Regions from separate parts of the Streptomyces sp. NPDC048461 genome, predicted to be linked through region 1. Evidence: riboswitches for the same ligand, from Rfam matches in the RefSeq annotation. Region 1 holds a riboswitch; each other region holds the start of a gene.

Evidence for each region. A riboswitch is a leader RNA that binds a small molecule or an ion and turns the genes downstream of it on or off. The one in region 1 is predicted to bind cobalamin.
Region 2: another riboswitch for cobalamin. It lies ahead of ACZ6S8_RS33385 (CoA-acylating methylmalonate-semialdehyde dehydrogenase); the one in region 1 lies ahead of ACZ6S8_RS07815 (cobalamin biosynthesis protein).
Region 3: another riboswitch for cobalamin. It lies ahead of ACZ6S8_RS33610 (DUF4430 domain-containing protein); the one in region 1 lies ahead of ACZ6S8_RS07815 (cobalamin biosynthesis protein).
Region 4: another riboswitch for cobalamin. It lies ahead of ACZ6S8_RS01855 (energy-coupling factor ABC transporter permease); the one in region 1 lies ahead of ACZ6S8_RS07815 (cobalamin biosynthesis protein).

Annotation. Positions count from the first base shown of each region.
Region 1 covers NZ_JBVJGW010000003.1:493,701-497,887, forward strand. Annotated here, with positions in the region: gene ACZ6S8_RS07810 (cobyric acid synthase) at 1-906, opposite strand, end outside; gene ACZ6S8_RS07815 (cobalamin biosynthesis protein) at 903-1,895, opposite strand; cobalamin riboswitch at 1,933-2,082, opposite strand; gene ACZ6S8_RS07820 (hypothetical protein) at 2,245-2,466, opposite strand; gene ACZ6S8_RS07825 (inorganic phosphate transporter) at 2,492-3,766, opposite strand; gene ACZ6S8_RS07830 (alpha/beta hydrolase) at 4,099-4,187, shown strand, end outside.
Region 2 covers NZ_JBVJGW010000029.1:1,041-5,227, reverse strand. Annotated here, with positions in the region: gene ACZ6S8_RS33390 (short-chain fatty acyl-CoA regulator family protein) at 211-1,614, shown strand; cobalamin riboswitch at 1,685-1,853, shown strand; gene ACZ6S8_RS33385 (CoA-acylating methylmalonate-semialdehyde dehydrogenase) at 2,235-3,734, shown strand; gene ACZ6S8_RS33380 (acyl-CoA dehydrogenase family protein) at 3,739-4,187, shown strand, end outside.
Region 3 covers NZ_JBVJGW010000029.1:68,900-73,086, forward strand. Annotated here, with positions in the region: gene ACZ6S8_RS33600 (siderophore-interacting protein) at 1-245, shown strand, start outside; gene ACZ6S8_RS33605 (lysine N(6)-hydroxylase/L-ornithine N(5)-oxygenase family protein) at 362-1,711, opposite strand; cobalamin riboswitch at 2,107-2,227, shown strand; gene ACZ6S8_RS33610 (DUF4430 domain-containing protein) at 2,380-2,868, shown strand; gene ACZ6S8_RS33615 (hypothetical protein) at 3,058-3,537, shown strand; gene ACZ6S8_RS33620 (NUDIX domain-containing protein) at 3,724-4,179, opposite strand.
Region 4 covers NZ_JBVJGW010000001.1:420,345-424,531, forward strand. Annotated here, with positions in the region: gene ACZ6S8_RS01840 (ATP-binding cassette domain-containing protein) at 1-373, opposite strand, end outside; gene cbiQ (cobalt ECF transporter T component CbiQ) at 370-1,119, opposite strand; gene ACZ6S8_RS01850 (energy-coupling factor ABC transporter substrate-binding protein) at 1,123-1,470, opposite strand; gene ACZ6S8_RS01855 (energy-coupling factor ABC transporter permease) at 1,470-2,165, opposite strand; cobalamin riboswitch at 2,195-2,389, opposite strand; gene ACZ6S8_RS01860 (flavodoxin family protein) at 2,473-3,204, shown strand; gene ACZ6S8_RS01865 (AMIN-like domain-containing (lipo)protein) at 3,381-3,941, opposite strand; gene ACZ6S8_RS01870 (SsgA family sporulation/cell division regulator) at 4,053-4,187, opposite strand, start outside.

The DNA.
Region 1 (4,187 bases):
CGGCTCGGCGGCGAGCGCGTCCACGTCCGTGAAGTTGGACATCAGCGGCACCGCGCACACCGCGACCCGCAGCACGTCCTCGCCCACCGGCGGCGCCACCACGGACTCGCGGACGGCGCCCCGCAGGGACACCCGCAGCCCGTCCTCCTCGTCGATGCCGAGGCCGTGCCGGAACGGCAGCACCCCGTACGTCCCGCGGCCCGTCAGGCCGCGGAGCATCTCCATGCCGGGCTCCAGCAGCGACACGTCGCCGCGGAACTTGTTCACCAGGTACCCCGCGATCAGCGACTGGTCCTCCGGGGACAGCAGCGCCGTCGTCCCGAAGAAGGACGCGAAGACCCCGCCCCGGTCGATGTCCCCGACCACGACCACCGGGAACCGCGCGGCCCGGGCGATGCCCATGTTCACGATGTCGGTCCGGCGCAGGTTGATCTCGGCCGGGCTGCCCGCGCCCTCGCAGATCACGGCGTCGTAGCTGCCCCGCAGCTGCTCCAGGCAGTCCGTGACGACGCCGAGCAGCTGCTCGCGCCGGCCGCCCTGCGGCGCCGTCCCGGGGGCGGCGCCCCCGGCCGTCCCGAAGAACCCGCGGGCGCTCATCTCGCCCACCGGCCTGCCCAGCAGCACGACCTGGCTGCTCTGGTCGCTGCCGGGCTTGAGCAGCACCGGGTTCATCAGCGCGGTCGGCTCCACCCGGGCCGCCTGTGCCTGCATCGCCTGGGCGCGCCCGATCTCGGCGCCCTCCCGGGTGACGAAGGAGTTCAGCGACATGTTCTGCGCCTTGAAGGGCGCCACCTTCACGCCGGTGCGGGCCAGCCAGCGGCAGATGCCCGCCGTGACCACGCTCTTTCCCGCGTCCGACGTCGTACCGGCGACCAGCAGTCCGCCGCCGCGCTGCGCGCCGCTCACGGGCGCTCCTTCCTCGTACGGGGGATGCGGGGCGGGAAGGCGCCGCGGGAGGCGCGCCCGGCCAGCGTCCGGGCGGCCACGCAGGCCCCCAGCGCCAGCCAGGTCACGTTCCGCGACAGCCGTACCGCCCGCTCGATGTCGGCGACCTCGACGGGCCGTCCGGCCGCGCCGTTCAGCACGGCCCGGTGCTCGACGCGGCCGCCGTACGCCAGGGTGCCGCCCAGGCGCACGCCGAGCGCCCCCGCGAAGGAGGACTCGACGGGGCCGGCGTTCGGGCTGGGGTGCCGGGAGGCGTCCGCGCGCCAGGCCCGCAGGGCCCCGCGCCGGTCGGGGCCGGCGGCGACGGCGGCGAGCGCGGTCAGCCGGGCGCCCGGCCAGCCCGCCACGTCGTCGAGCCGGGCGGAGGCCCAGCCGTAGCGCAGGTGGCGGGGGGACCTGTGGCCGACCATCGCGTCCAGGGTGTTCACGGCGCGGAAGGCCAGCAGCCCGGGCACCCCGGCCACGGCGCCCCACACCAGGGCCCCGACGACGGCGTCGGAGGTGTTCTCGGCGACGGACTCCACGACGGCCCGGGCCATCTGCTGCTCGTCCAGGGCCTGCGGATCGCGCCCGCACAGGTGCGGCAGCCGCTTGCGGGCCGCATCGCCGTCCCCGGCGGCCAGCGACCCGCCGATGGTGCGGGCCTCCCGGCCCAGCGAGGTGCCGCCGACGACGGCCCAGGTGGCGGCGGCGGTCAGGGCGATGCGGGCGGCCGCGGGCCGGGAGCGCACGGCGCGGGCGCCGAGCAGGCCGACGGCGGTCGCGCCCCCGGCGCAGATCAGGGTGTGCAGGGCGCCCCGGGCGCGGTCGTCGCGCCACAGGGCGCGCTCGACGGCGGCGGCGGCCCGTCCGAAGGCGGCCACGGGGTGCCCGCGGCGCGGATCCCCGAGGATCCGGTCGCCGATCAGGCCCGCCGCGGCGCCGTACGCGAAGACGCGGTCGGCACGCATGGTGGAAGGCATGTCCTCACTCAGGGTCCGCGCCCTGGTTCGACGTGACCGGCGGCGAGAGTTCCTGGCTCCCGGGTCGCACGCGCTGGAGTGACCCGGTGACAGTGGCGGGACCGCGCCGGATTCGCACCGGCTTCCTCTCCATGCCGCCGTAATGGCTCGGGCAGTCCACCACGCACCGCGAAGGCCCGTCAACTCGCCGTTGACCTGCGGCGGGGCCGCAGGCGGGAGTACGGCGCCGCCCGCGCGGGGCGTGCGGCGGCGCGGGCCGGGCGTGCGGCGGGCGCGGGGCCGGTCATGCGAAAGCTCCCCCCGGGAGAACCCGGAGGGAGCCCGCGCGCCCGAGGTCTCAGGCGACGATCAGGTAGATCCCGTACGCCACGGCCGCCGTGACGAGCGCGAAGCAGGCGTACGCCCCGCTCCGGGCCAGGGTGGCGCTGCCGCCCTGTTCGGTGGCGGCCTCGTGCTTGGACAGGCCCACCAGGCCCAGGGTGAAGAGGGCCACCAGGGCGACGGTGGCGGAGAGGCTGACCCCGAAGACGGAGCCGAGTGCTTCCCAGTCGATCTTCATACTGCCGTTCCTCTGCAGATCTCGGTCAGACCGCGGCGGCCGGAGCCGCCGGGGTCGTCGTCGCGGCCGGGATGGTGGCCCGGAGGTCGTCGTCGGCCATGGCCGCCGCGGCGGCGGTGGTCGGCGGGACGGTGACGGCGGCCATGGCCGTGGTCACGACACCCGCCTCCGGCTCACCGGCGACACCGACACCGGCCGGCTCCACCTCGTTGACGTTGTGGTGGTCGACGACCTGGCGACGGGAGATGACCCAGATGGCGAAGCAGGAGCCGACCAGGAAGACCGTGACGGCGGCGATGCCGATGTCGCCGGTCCGCATGACGAGCTCCGCTCCGGCGGCGACCAGCGCGGCGGCCGGCAGGGTCAGGCCCCAGGCGATGAACATGCGGCTGGCGGTGGACCAGCGGACCACGCCGCCCTTGCGTCCCAGCCCCGCACCCATGACCGCGCCGGAGCACGCGTGGGTGGTGGAGAGGGAGAAGCCGAGGGTCGAGGAGGCCAGGATGACGCTCGCCGCGGAGGTCTGGGCGGCGAAGCCCTGCTGCGGCTGGAGGTCGGTCAGGCCCTTGCCCATGGTGCGGATGATGCGCCAGCCGCCCAGGTAGGTGCCCATGGCGATGGCCAGGCCGGCGGAGACGATGACCCAGACCGGCGGGTTGGCACCGGCGGGCAGCGCGTTGCCGGCGATGAGCGCCAGCGTGATGATGCCCATCGTCTTCTGCGCGTCGTTGGTGCCGTGCGCGAGGGAGACGAGGCCGGCCGAGGCGATCTGACCGGCGCGGTAGCCCTTCGCGGAGGTCTTCTCACCGACCTTGTTGCCGAGCTTGTAGGTGAGCTTCGCCGCCAGCAGCGCGGCCAGGCCGGCCACCAGGGGGGCGGCGATCGCGGGGATGAGCACCTTGGTGACGACGACGCTGCCGTTGACCGCACCCATGCCGGCCGAGGCCACCGCGGCGCCGATCAGGCCGCCCATCAGGGCGTGGGAGGAACTGGAGGGCAGGCCGACCAGCCAGGTGACGAGGTTCCAGAGGATGGCTCCGACCAGGGCGGCGAAGATCACCTCTGGCTGGATGCCTTCCTCGTTGACCAGGCCCTTGGAGATCGTCTTGGCGACCTCCACGGACATGAACGCGCCGACGAGGTTGAGTACGGCGGACATGGCCACCGCCGTCTTGGGCTTGAGGGCGCCGGTCGAGATGGTGGTGGCCATCGCGTTGGCCGTGTCGTGAAAACCGTTCGTGAAGTCGAACACGAGAGCGGTGATGATCACGATCCCGAGGAGAAGCGTTATGTGCTCCATTTACCCAGGCTTCTGTTTGACGTCAGTGGCTCGGCGAACGTAGGCAACCTGGATGAACGGAAGGTGAACTGGCACGGGCGGACCGGTGTACTGGTGCGCCACGCGATCGGGAGCTTCGTCCTGGTTCTGCCGTAGATATATCGATTAATGCACGTCAAAGCCGGGTGAATGCTCCCCTCCGGCAACACGACCGCCTGCCCCGGGAGTCCGCCCCGTCACCCGAAGGAGAGGTAGGTCACTCCGGTTCCGGTCCCCGCAGGCCGAGGTCCGCTCCCTCCGCGGAGCGCTCGTCTCCGGTGGCCCGCCGGAGCCCGCGCGCCGACACTGGAGCGGTGCGTACCGCCACAGCGACGGCAGCAGCCGTCACCACCACGCTCCTGGGCGCCGGCGCGGCCGCGGTCGCGGCCGGCCGCTACGCCGC
Region 2 (4,187 bases), on a different contig from region 1:
CAGGGCATGAATCGGGGATCGGATGTCCGTCCCGGCTACCGGTTCCGGCGGGCCGCAGGAACGACTCTGGCACTGGCACCGGGTGCCAACAAGGAGGTACGGCTGCCAAGGTCTGCGAATCTTCCCAGCCGAAACTGCCAAGCTTGCGAAGCTCCCCGGCGGGGGCGGCGCACGTAGTCTGACGGTCCTGTCCGACCGTGGAGGAGACCGGTGAGCAAGACGTACGCGGGGGCCCGGCTGCGCCGGCTGCGCGAGGAGCGCCGGATGACCCAGGCCGACCTGGCCCGGGTCCTGGCCATCTCGCCCAGCTACCTCAACCAGATGGAGCACGACTCCCGGCCGCTCACCGTGCCCGTACTGCTGCGCCTCACCGAGGCGTTCGGAGTCGACCCCGGCTTCTTCTCCGAGCGCGACACCAGCCGCCTCGTCGCCGACCTGCGCGAGGCCCTCGCCGGGGAAGTGGCCGAGGCCCGCGTCTCCGCCTCCGACCTGGCCGAACTCGCCACCCGGATGCCCGCCGTCGCCGCGGTCCTGCTGGACCTGGGGCGGCGCGGCCAGCTGCTGGCCGAACGCCTCGCCGGGACGGCCGAGGGCCGCGAGGGCGGAGCCGGAACGCCGCGCTCCCCCCACGAGGAGATCCGCGAGTTCTTCTACCGGCGGCAGAACTACCTGCACGACACGGACCTCGCCGCCGAAGGGCTGGCCCGCGAGATCGGCATCCGCCCCGGAGACGTCGTCGGCGCGCTCGCCCGCCGCCTCGCGGACCGGCACGGCGTCCGCCTGGCGGCCGACTCCGACCGGCTGCACCACTACGACGGCGCCGCGCGCGTCCTGCACCTGTCAGGGCGTCTGCGCCCCGGCCAGCAGGCCTTCCGGATGGCCACGCAGCTCGCGCTCCTCGAACACGGCACGGAACTGGACGGGCTGGCCGCCGAGGACTTCTCCGCCGGATCCGCCGCGCACGGCCTGGCCCGGATCGGCATCGCCAGCTACTTCGCCGCCGCGCTGATCCTCCCGTACGCGGCCTTCCACGCCGCGGCCGAGGAGTTCCGCTACGACATCGAACGGCTCACCGACCAGTTCGGCCTGGGCTACGAGACCGTCTGCCACCGGCTGAGCACCCTCCAGCGCCCCCGGCTGCGCGGGGTCCCCTTCTCCTTCGTCCGGGTCGACCGCGCCGGGAACATGTCCAAGCGGCAGTCGGCCACCGGCTTCCACTTCTCCCGCGCCGGCGGCACCTGCCCGCTGTGGAACGTGTACGAGGCCTTCGCCGCGCCCGGCCGCATCCACGTCCAGGTGGCCGCCATGCCGGACGGGCAGCGCCACCTGTGGACCGCGCGGGCCGTCACCCGCCACCGCGGCGGCTGGGGCGAACCCGGCAAGACCTTCGCGATCGGCCTCGGCTGCGAGATCCGGCACGCCCCGCGCCTGGTCTACTCCGACGGCATCGACCTCGACAACGTCTCCGCCGCGACCCCCATCGGGATGGGCTGCAGGCTCTGCGAACGCCTCGACTGCCCGCAGCGGGCGGTGCCTCCGCTGGGCCGCGCGCTGGCCGTGGACGAGAACAGCAGCACCTTCGTGCCGTACCCGGTCGCGCCCGAGCGCGGCTGAACACGGCCCGGGGCCGTCCGGACGACGCCCGGGGGAGGGGCTGGACTTACTAGGACGTCCAACTATATGTTCGGGGCACAAGGTCCGCGGTGCAGGGAAGCCGGTGTGAATCCGGCACGGTCCCGCCACTGTGACCGGGGAGCGTGCTGCCCTCCCGCGCCACCGGCGAACGCGCCGGGTGGACGGGCGGCACGCGGAGATCCGGGAGTCAGGTTACCGGCCGCGGAACGTTCCGTGTTGTCCACGAGGATGGAGCAGACACGCATGGCACCGGTCCGTACCCACGACCCAGGTGATCCGGCGGAGCGAGCGGCAACCCCCGCGCGCTCGTAGGGCAGACCTTCCGGAACGTACCGCGTCCGCGTGGCCGCAACGATCCGCCAGTGACGCCCCGGGCCACGCCCCTCACGACATGCCCGGCCCGCGACACCCGGCCCGCCGCCCGGCGACGGCCCGGTGAGCCGCGGACCGCACCGGCACGCCCCGAGGCGCGCGACCCGGCTCTTCGGCCGCCCTTGCGGCGGCCCGTCCCCCGGCCCGTCACGCGGCGCACCCCACCCGGTGCGGCCGCCGGCCCGCCGTGCCATCCCCGGATCCCACCTGACGAGAGCAGGCACCCCATGGTCCGCGAACTCACCCATTTCATCGGCGGCAAGCACACCGCCGGAACCTCCGGCCTCTTCGCCGACGTGTACGACCCCAACACCGGCACCGTCCAGGCCCGCGTCCCCCTCGCGGGACGCGCCGACACCGAAGCGGCCATCGCCGACGCGGCAAGCGCGCAGCTCGAATGGGCCGAGTGGAACCCGCAGCGCCGCGCCCGCGTCCTGCTGCGGTTCCTCCAGCTCGTCGAGGGCGAACGTGACGCCCTCGCCCGCCTGTTGTCGGCCGAACACGGGAAGACCGTCGCCGACGCGCACGGCGACCTGCAACGCGGCCTGGAAGTCGTCGAGTTCGCCGCCGGCATTCCCCACCTGCTCAAGGGGGAGTTCACCGACAACGCCGGAGGCGGAATCGACGTGCACTCGCTGCGCGTCCCCCTCGGCGTCGTCGCCGGCATCACCCCGTTCAACTTCCCCGCGATGATCCCGCTGTGGAAGGCCGCGCCGGCGATCGCCTGCGGCAACGCCTTCATCCTCAAGCCCTCGGAGCGCGACCCCTCCGTACCGCTGCGGCTGGCCGAACTCTTCCTGGAGGCCGGACTCCCGCCCGGTGTGCTCAACGTGGTCAACGGCGGCAAGGAAGCCGTCGACACCCTCCTCGACGACCCCCGGGTCCAAGCGCTCGGATTCGTCGGATCGACCCCGATCGCCGCGCACATCTACGCCACCGCCGCCGCCCGCGGCAAGCGCGCCCAGTGCTTCGGCGGCGCCAAGAACCACATGATCGTGATGCCGGACGCCGACCTGGACCAGGCCGTGGACGCGCTGATCGGCGCCGGATACGGCTCGGCCGGCGAGCGCTGCATGGCCATCGCCGTGGCCGTGCCCGTCGGAGAGGAGACCGCCGACGCCCTGGTGGCGAGGCTGAAGGAGCGCATCGCCACCCTGCGCATCGGCCGTTCCGACGATCCGGAAGCCGACTTCGGTCCCCTGGTGAGCCGCGACGCCCTGGACCGGGTCCGCCGCTACGTGGACATCGGCGTCAACGAGGGTGCCGAACTCGTCGTCGACGGAAGGGGGTTCACCCTCCCCGGACACGAGAACGGCTTCTTCGCCGGCGCCACCCTCTTCGACCGCGTCGCACCGTCCATGCGCATCTACCGCGAGGAGATCTTCGGCCCGGTGCTGTCCGTCGTACGGGCCGCGGACTACGCCGAGGCACTGCGGCTCCCCACCGAGCACCCGTACGGCAACGGCGTCGCCATCTTCACCCGGGACGGCGACACCGCCCGGGACTTCACCCGCCGGGTGGGCGCCGGCATGGTCGGGGTCAACGTGCCCATCCCGGTCCCGGTGGCCTACCACACCTTCGGCGGCTGGAAGCGGTCCGGCTTCGGCGACCTCAACCAGCACGGACCGGACTCGATCCGCTTCTACACCCGCACCAAGACCGTCACCTCGCGCTGGCCCTCCGGGGTCAAGGAGGGCGCGAGCTTCACCATCCCCACGATGGGCTGAGCCCGTGACCACCACCCTGACACCCGATCAGCTCGCGCTGGCCGAGGTCACCCTCGACTTCGCCCAGGAGCAGCTCTCCCCGTACGCCGTCGCGTGGGACCAGGACAAGCACTTCCCGGTCGACGTCATCCGCAAGGCGGCCGGCCTCGGCCTCGGCGGCGTCTACGTACGGGAGGAACACGGCGGTTCGGCCCTCGGCCGTGCCGACGGCGTCCTCGTCTTCGAGGCCCTGGCCACCGGCTGCCCCTCCATCGCCGGATACCTCTCCATCCACAACATGGTCGCCTGGATGATCGACCGCTACGGCGACCCCGGCCAGCGCGAGCGCTGGCTGCCCGGCCTGTGCTCCGCCGGGACGCTGGGGAGCTACTGCCTGACCGAACCGGGCGCGGGATCCGACGCCGCGGGCCTCAGCACCCGCGCGGAACGCACCGCGGACGGCTACCTCCTCAC
Region 3 (4,187 bases), on a different contig from region 1:
CGGAGGCCGCGGCGGCCCTTCCGGCGGGCGGTGCGCTCGTGCTGGTCGAGCAGGTGGAGGCCGCCGACCCGGACGACATCGACGCGGTGCTGCAACACCTGCGGCTCACGGCGGCGTTCGGCTCCGGGCTGCGTTCGGCGCAGGGCGTGACGGGTCTGGCCGAACGGGCCGGGCTGGAGGTCCGTGACTGCCGTGACATCGGCTGGGACCACCGACTGTGGGTGCTGACCGCCCCGTCGGCCTGAGCCGCCCGTCGGCCGCCGGGGCCGACACCCGCGGGGGGGCGCGGGAGTTGACCGCGCCCCCCCCGGGGTTCCTCCCGCCTGCTCGACGGCTTCGGGCCTCTGCGCCGCCCCGGGGCCTACCGCGCGGAGCCGATCTCGTCGGAGGCCCGGCGGGAGCCCGGGACCGGGGTGCGGCGCCGGCCCGCGATCGAGTCGAGGATCTCGCCGACCCGGACTGCTGTGTTGGACAGCAGCGAGGAGGTGATGCCGTGGGTGTGCTCGGTGCCGCCCTGGAGGTAGATGCCGCAGCGCAGCGCCGGGTCCGTCGTGATGCGGTAGTCGCGCTCCACGCGGACGCGGCCCTCGTCGTCACGGAGGCAGTGGCGCGCCACGTCGCCGAGCAGCGCGAGCCCGTCGGCGGAGCGGTATCCGGTCGCGTACACCAGCACGTCGGCCTCCAGCGGCTCCTTCTCCCCCGTGACGAGGGACTCGACCGTGGCCAGCACCTTGTCGGGGGCCTCCAGGACCTCGGTGAGCCGGGACACCCTGAGGAAGCGCAGCCGCTCGGTGCCGAGCACCTTCTCCCGGTACTCCTGGCGGTAGAGCTCGTCGATCAGGTCGATGTCCACGACCGAGTAGTTGGTGTTGGCGTGGTAGTCGATCAGCTTGCGCTTGATCTCCTCGGGGGCGGTGAAGTACGCGTCCACCGCTGCGGGGTCGAAGATCCGGTTCGCGAAGCCGCTGTCGTCGGCGGGGCTGTATCCGTAGCGGGAGAAGACGGCGCAGACCTCCGCCCCGGGGAAGGTCCGGTGCAGGAACGCCACGTTCTCCGCGGCGCTCTGGCCGGCGCCGACCACGATGAACCGGGACGGATCGCTCCCCTTGAGGGCCTCCACCCGGGTCAGGAGCTCCGAGGTGTGCCAGATCCGCTCGGTACGGTCGACCCCCTCCGGCATCTGCGGCCGCAGGCCGGTGCCGATGACGAGGTTGCGGGCCCGGTGGGTGACCGGTTCCTCGCCGGAGCGGGCGGTGACGTCCACGTACTCGATGACGCCGTCGCGCACGACGGGCCGCACGGCGACCACTTCGTGTCCGTAGGACACCATGTCGTCGACCTTGGCCGCGGCCCACTCGAAGTAGTCGTGGAACTCCACGCGCAGCGGGAACAGGTTCTTGTGGTTGACGAAGTCGATCAGCCGTCCCTTGCTCTGCAGGTAGCAGAGGAAGCTGTACTCGCTCGACGGGTTCCGCAGCGTCACCAAGTCCTTCAGGAACGACACCTGCATGGTCGCATCGTCGATCAGCATGCCGCGGTGCCAGCCGAAACACGGCTGCTGCTCGAAGAAGTGGGCGGTGATCGCCTCCTGTCGTCCGACGCCTGCGTTGTGTTCGCCGAGTGCGATCGCCATGGCCACGTTCGAGGGACCGAAGCCGATGCCGATGAGGTCGTGGATCACTGGCGCGCCGTCAGGAAGATCCTGTGCCATGTCACTCCCAATCGTGCGGGGGCAGTGGATTGCCGTGCGTGGGGAGCCGAGTGCGGGCACGCCGAAGGAGCGACGCCCGAGCGAAACTTAGGGAAGGCTAACCTGATCGCCGGGGCCTGTCGATGGGCACGTCAGATCGAGCCACCTGTGGCCCTCCGCCGAACCCGGTTCAGGATCGGGCGCGTTGACCCGCCGCGGCCGGTCGAGCCTGTCGGCTCATGAGGCAAGCCTCGCTTCACCCCTGCACGCTCCAGGGTTCCGAGCCCGCCGCCGCACGGCAGACCGCCTGAACTCCGCTGTCCCACAAGGCCGTTGGATATGACCGGCCAGTGGTGGGGATCACCGGATTTCCGCCATCGCGCTGCCCTATGATTCAGCTGCTCCGGGCACCGTCCCGGAGCGCGTACCGAACGCGTCCGCGTCCGGGGGAAGCCGGTGAGACTCCGGCGCTGACCTGCAACCGTGTGCGGCCTCGCTGCCGTGAGTCGGAAAACCCGCGCGTCACGTGCACCGCTTCGCCCCGTCATGGTCTACGGCGTGGAGCCCCGGACCACCGCCGCGCCGCCCCGCCCCGTCCGCTTCCGCGGACGGCTCACGGGGGCGTCCGCGCGCGGGCGGGTCGGGGTGCCGCGCCCCCGGACCCCGGTTCGCACCAGGAAGGCGCTCCCATGCGCAGTGTCACCATCCGCCAGGCCCTGATCACCACGGCGGCCCTCGGTCTCGCCCTCGGCAGCGCTCCTGCCGTCGCCCAGGCCAAGGCCACGCCGAACACCAATGCCCCCGTCAAGGTGTCCCTCACCGTCCAGGGACCGAACGGCCTGCTGTTCAAGGGCAAGATCAAGACGAAGGGCCACGACGTCACCACCGCCACCGGTGGTACCCACACGTGCGACGGGACGAACGGCGCGGCCAACCCGACCGCCGTGCCGACCCCGACCGCCGCGCTCGACGACGCCGCCCGCAAGCGGCACTTCACGTGGGACGGCACCTGGTACGCGTCGTTCGACGACTTCTCCGTCGACACCATCAAGCAGGTCAGCGGCGGCGGCGGCGCCTACTGGAACATATCCGTCAACGGCACCCCGACCTCGGTGGGCGGCTGCCAGTTCAAGCTGAAGGCCGGCGACAAGGTCGCCTTCACCTGGACCTCCTTCTAACAGCCACCCCGTGCGGGCCCGCCGACGGCGGGCCCGCACCGGCCCCGCACCGGCCCCGCACCGGCCCCGGGCGGCCCGTTTTCCGGGCGTGGCCCGCTGCCACCGGTCCAGCGGGTGCGGGCTCCGCCCGGATGGGGGAAGCTGGCAGGGTTCCCGTGCCTACGGCGGGACGACGGCGAGGAGGGTCTCGTGGACGCTTCACAAGACGGCCGGCGCGCATCCCGGTCCGGGCTGCGGACGGCCACCCTGTTGTGCGCTGCCGCGGCTCTCGTGGCGGCGGCGGTTCCGGCATCCGCCGTGCAGACGCAGACCCGGGCCGCACCCGTACCGGATCCGGTCGTGGTCGTGGACTGCTTCTCCGAGGACCAGGTGCGTCCCGAGACGTACCTGCTGGCCTGCGGCGACGGCAACAACCGCCTCGTGGATCTCGACTGGAAGACGTGGGGGCGCCACACCGCGACGGCCACCGGCACCGACATGGCGAACGAATGCCGGCCGAACTGCGCTGCCGGCCGTTTCCTCTCCTATCCCGTGTCCGTGACACTGGCCAACCCGGAGCCGTGGCCCGACCGCCCCGGCGTGGAGCGCTTCACGACCATCCGGCTGCTGTTCCCGGACGACGCCCCGTCGCCGATCCCCCACGACGTGACGTACAAGCTGGTGTACTGACCCGCACGGCACAGCCGCCCCGCACCCCCTCCCGTAGGGCGCGGGGCGGCGGCACGTGCCATGCGTGCCCTCGCCCACACGGCTCCCGGAACGGACCGCAGCAACGGCCGCTGCACCCCGCCCGGGCATCGGCGAGGCAGCGGAGCAGCCTGTGCGTGCCGGTGGTGTCGCGGCGCTCCCGCTGCGCTACAGGGCGAGTTCGAGGTAGGCGACCTGCTTCTCCTCGTACGCCGCGAGGGCCCGGTGCCAGATGGCGAGGGCGAACGGCGGGATCATGCTCGGGGTGATGTCCTCGGGCCGGCAGAAGCGGATCTCGCCGATCTCCGACTCCTGCGGGCGGATGGCCCGTTGCCGCTCCGCGTCGAGCCGGAGGCCGTCGAAGACGTAGAAGACCTGGGACCCCTCGGGCCGGGTGACCCACGCGGTGACCAGGAGCCGGCCGATCTCCAGGTCCAGGCCCAGCTCCTCACGGAGCTCGCGGCGCAGGGCGGCGGTGGGCAGTTCGCCCTCCTCGATGTGCCCGCCGGGGAGGTTCCAGCGCTCCTTGTGGACGGGATTGACGATGAGCACGCGGCCCTGCTCGTCCCGGATGACCGCTGCGGCGGAGGCCGCCGCCGCCACGTGGCCGGTGGATGTGGTCATGAGCTTCT
Region 4 (4,187 bases), on a different contig from region 1:
GCGCCGCGTCGACCCGGGCGCGGACCTCGGGCTCCGGCAGACCGAGGTTCATCGGACCGAACGACACGTCCTGCTCGACGGAGGCCGCGAACAGCTGGTCGTCCGGATCCTGCACCACCAGCTGGACCGAGGTCCGCAGCCGGGTCAGCCCGGCGCGGCCGTGCGCCACCTCCACCCCGTCCAGCAGCAGCGCGCCCGACGCCGGCCGCAGGCCCCCGCTCAACAGGCGCATCAGCGTGGTCTTGCCGCTGCCGTTGCGGCCCAGCAGCACCAGGGCGCGGCCCTCGGGGATCGCGAAGTCCACGCCGGACAGCACCTCGGGGCCGTCCTCGTACGCGTAGCCCGCGCCGGCCAGTTCCACCAGCGGCTTCACAGGTACAGCTCCTTCAGTACGAGGGTCACGGCGACCAGCGAGGCGAGCAGGGCGGCCGTCCCGGCCAGGAACCGCCGGGACAGCGCCGTCTGAGGCACCAGCACGCGCAGCGCGCCGTCGTAGCCGCGCCCGGCCAGGCCCGACTGGAGCCGGGCCGCGCGGTCGAAGGCCCGGACGAACGAGGTCGCGGCGAGCCCGGCCACCGACCGCCAGGCGGCCGCCCGCCCGGCGGTGCCGAGGCGGGCCGCCTGGGCCTGCCGGACGCGGGCCAGGGAGTCGAGGAGCAGGAAGCCGATCCGGTACATCACCAGCGCCACGTCCACGACCGGGGCCGGCACCCCGGCCCGGACCAGGCGCGGCAGCACGTCCGAGACCGGGGTGGTGAAGGCGAACAGCAGCACCCCGAGGGAGGCCGCCGAGGTCCGCAGCAGCAGTTCGCCCGCGTGCCGGGGGCCGTCGGGAGCCATCGCGACGAAGCCCGCCGGGCCGCCCACGGAGAACAGCAGCGGCAGCGCCCCCGTGAAGCAGAAGCCCAGCGGGATGCGGAACGCCCGCCACAGCTGCCGCCCCGCCACCCCGGCGGGACCCAGCAGCAGGGCGAGGGTCGCCGCGGCCACCAGCGGTCCGCCGGGCCACGGCGGCAGGCACACCGCCGTGACCGTCAGGCCGACTCCCAGTACCGCCTTCTCCAGCGGATGGCGGCGGCGCCAGCGGCTGCTGTGCGCCGCCGCGTCGATCGGCAGCACCGCCTACGACTGCACGGTGGCGTCGGGCGCCGCGGCGCCGGCGGCGCCCGCTGCGGCAGCGCCCTGGCGGCGCCCCTTGCGGACGCCGAAGTAGTACGCGAGCACGCCCGCGCCGAGCGCCGCCTGCAGGGCGAACAGCGCCGACTCGATCTCCCCGGACGGGGGCTCGTACAGGGGCGAGAACCAGGGCTCGTAGTCCGGCTTCAGCTCGGTGATGGCCGTCTCCGCCTGCGCGTCGGCGCCCGCGAACGGCTCCTCCTTGCCCTCGCCCAGCCCCAGCGCCAGCGGGAGCACGGCCAGCGCCGCGACCAGGAGCAGCAGCAGGGTGTTGATCTTCGCGTTCCGGCTCATCAGACCGTCGCCTCCTGCTTGGCCTTGCCGGACGTGAGCTTCGCGACGCCGAGCCGGACCAGGTCCGACTTGCTGGACTGCATCAGCAGCCGGACGACGAGCACGGTCAGCAGGCCCTCGCTCACCGCGAGCGGGATCTGGGTCAGCGCGAAGATCTCACCGAACTTCACGAGCGAGCCGGTGAACCCGGTGGCCTGGTCGGGGAAGGCCAGCGCCAGCTGGACCGAGGTCACGCAGTAGGTGACCAGGTCGGCGAAGAAGGCGCCGAAGAACACGGCCACCATCAGGGGGGCGCCGGTTCCGCGCAGCAGGCGGTAGACGGCGTACCCGGCCCACGGGCCGGCGATGGCCATCGAGAAGACGTTGGCGCCGAGGGTGGTGAGCCCGCCGTGCGCCAGCAGCAGCGCCTGGAACAGCAGGGTGATCGTCCCCAGCACCGCCATGATCGGCGGCCGGAAGAGGATCGCTCCGAGCCCCGTACCGGTGGGGTGGGAGCAGCTGCCCGTCACCGAGGGGATCTTCAGGGCGGACAGGACGAACGTGAACGCTCCGGCCGCACCGAGCAGCAGCGTGCTCTCCGGGTTGGCCTTGACCTCGCGGGTCAGGGCGCGGACACCGTGTACGACAAAGGGAGCGGACGCGGCGCCCCAGGCGACCGCGTGCAAGGGGGGCAGAAACCCCTCGGCTATATGCATGAGTAAGGAGACCTCTCCAGCACCTCGTGGATGGACGACGCGCCTCGGCCGGTCTCCTGGCTCACGGGTACTGATGCCCGGGCTCCGCCTTCCCGGGGCCGAGCGGTCTCCCGCGCGGGCCCAGTGGCTTCCCGCAGGAGTGGAGCCGGACTTCCCGATCACAGTGGCGAGGGCCGCACCGGTTTCGCACCGGTTTCCCGAACACCAAGGCCCGCTGACCCTAGTCGGCCGCGCGGACCGGTCACAACCCGCCCCTCGCGGGTGCGGTGCGGTGGCGCTCCGGACGGTGCCCGGACAAGGTGGGTGCGTGGCTGCCGACGAGGAGAACGCGACCCCGCCCGACTACTCGGGCCTGACCGCCGTCTACGTGAACTGCACGCTCAAACGCTCACCCGAGACCAGCAACACCGACGGCCTGATCGGCAGGAGCCGCGCGGTCATGGAGGCGGCCGGTGCCCGGACCTCGGTCATCCGCGCCGTCGACCACGACATCGCGACCGGCGTCTGGCCGGACATGACCGAACACGGCTGGGAGAGCGACCAGTGGCCGGTCCTCTACAGCCGGATCATGGACGCCGACATCCTCGTGCTGTGCGGGCCGATCTGGCTCGGCGACAACAGCTCCGTGATGAAGCGCGTCATCGAGCGGCTCTACGCCTGCTCGTCCCTGCTGAACGAGCAGGGGCAGTACGCGTACTACGGGCGCGTCGGCGGCGCGCTGATCACCGGCAACGAGGACGGCGTCAAGCACTGCGCCATGAACGTCCTCTACAGCCTCCAGCACCTGGGCTACGCGATCCCGCCGCAGGCCGACGCGGGCTGGATCGGCGAGGCCGGACCCGGCCCCTCCTACCTGGACCCGGGATCCGGCGGCCCCGAGAACGACTTCACCAACCGGAACACCGCCTTCATGTCCTGGAACCTGATGCACCTGGCCGCCCTGCTCAAGCGGGCGGGCGGAATGCCGGCGCACGGGAACCAGCGCTCCCTGTGGGACGCGGGCTGCCGGTTCGACTTCCCCAACCCCGAGCACCGCTGAGGAACGCGGCGGGGGGGGGGGGGGGGGGGGGGGCCCCCCCCCCCCCCCCCCCCCCCCCCCCCCGCCCAGGGGGTGACCCACGCCCCACCCACCCCCCCCCCCCCCCCCGGACCACCCCCCCCCCCCCCCCCCCGCCCGGGCGCCCCCCCCCCCCCCCCCCCCCCCCCCCGCCCCGGTCAGCACACGTTCGGGTGCGCGATGTCCAGGACCAGCCGCTCGGGCGAGTGCAGGACGCTGGTGGAGTAGGCGGGTGCGGTGTCGAAGGCGGCGCCGAAGGTCACGTACCCCTCGTAGTCGCCGGTCAGGGCGATGCCCTTGAGCTTGCTGAGGTAGATCTTCTGCAGGCGCGGACCCTGGTAGACGTTCTGCCCCGCGTCGTCGTGACCGGCGGCGGGGTTCAGGCGGACTTCCAGGAAGTACTTCCCGGCCAGCGGGACGGGCTTGCCCGAGCCGTCGTAGTACAGCTTCGGCACGGGCGTGACGGTGACCCCGGGGACGTACCCCTGGAGGTCGATGACGAGCCGGTCGTACGTGCAGTGACCGCCCCAGCGGGCGTTGACGACGAGTGGGGTCTGGGTGCGGGCGGCGGCCTGGGCGGCCGAGGCCGGTGCGGCGAGGGCTAGGCCGGCGGTGAGCAGCGCGCCGGTGGCCAGGGCCACGAGCTGCCGGCGGCGCCGTCGAAGGGACGGCAGGCGGTGAGACGGACGTGGACGCGGGTGGTTCGAGACGTCGTTCATGACGTCCCCCGATTCTCCGGAGACGGGGCTGTGCTGTCACCGCTAAGGACACCCGCGGGACGGCGACGGTTCCCGGGCCGGGGCCGCGGGCTCCTCCCGGCTCCGGGGCCGTCAGCCGGGCAGCAGCGCGTCGAGCTCCGCGTCGAGGTCGTAGTGCCGGTGCTCCAGGCCGCGCGGGACCAGCTGGGTCAGACGGCGGCACAGCCCGCGCACGTCCTTGGCGCGGGCGGAGAACACGCAGCTCTT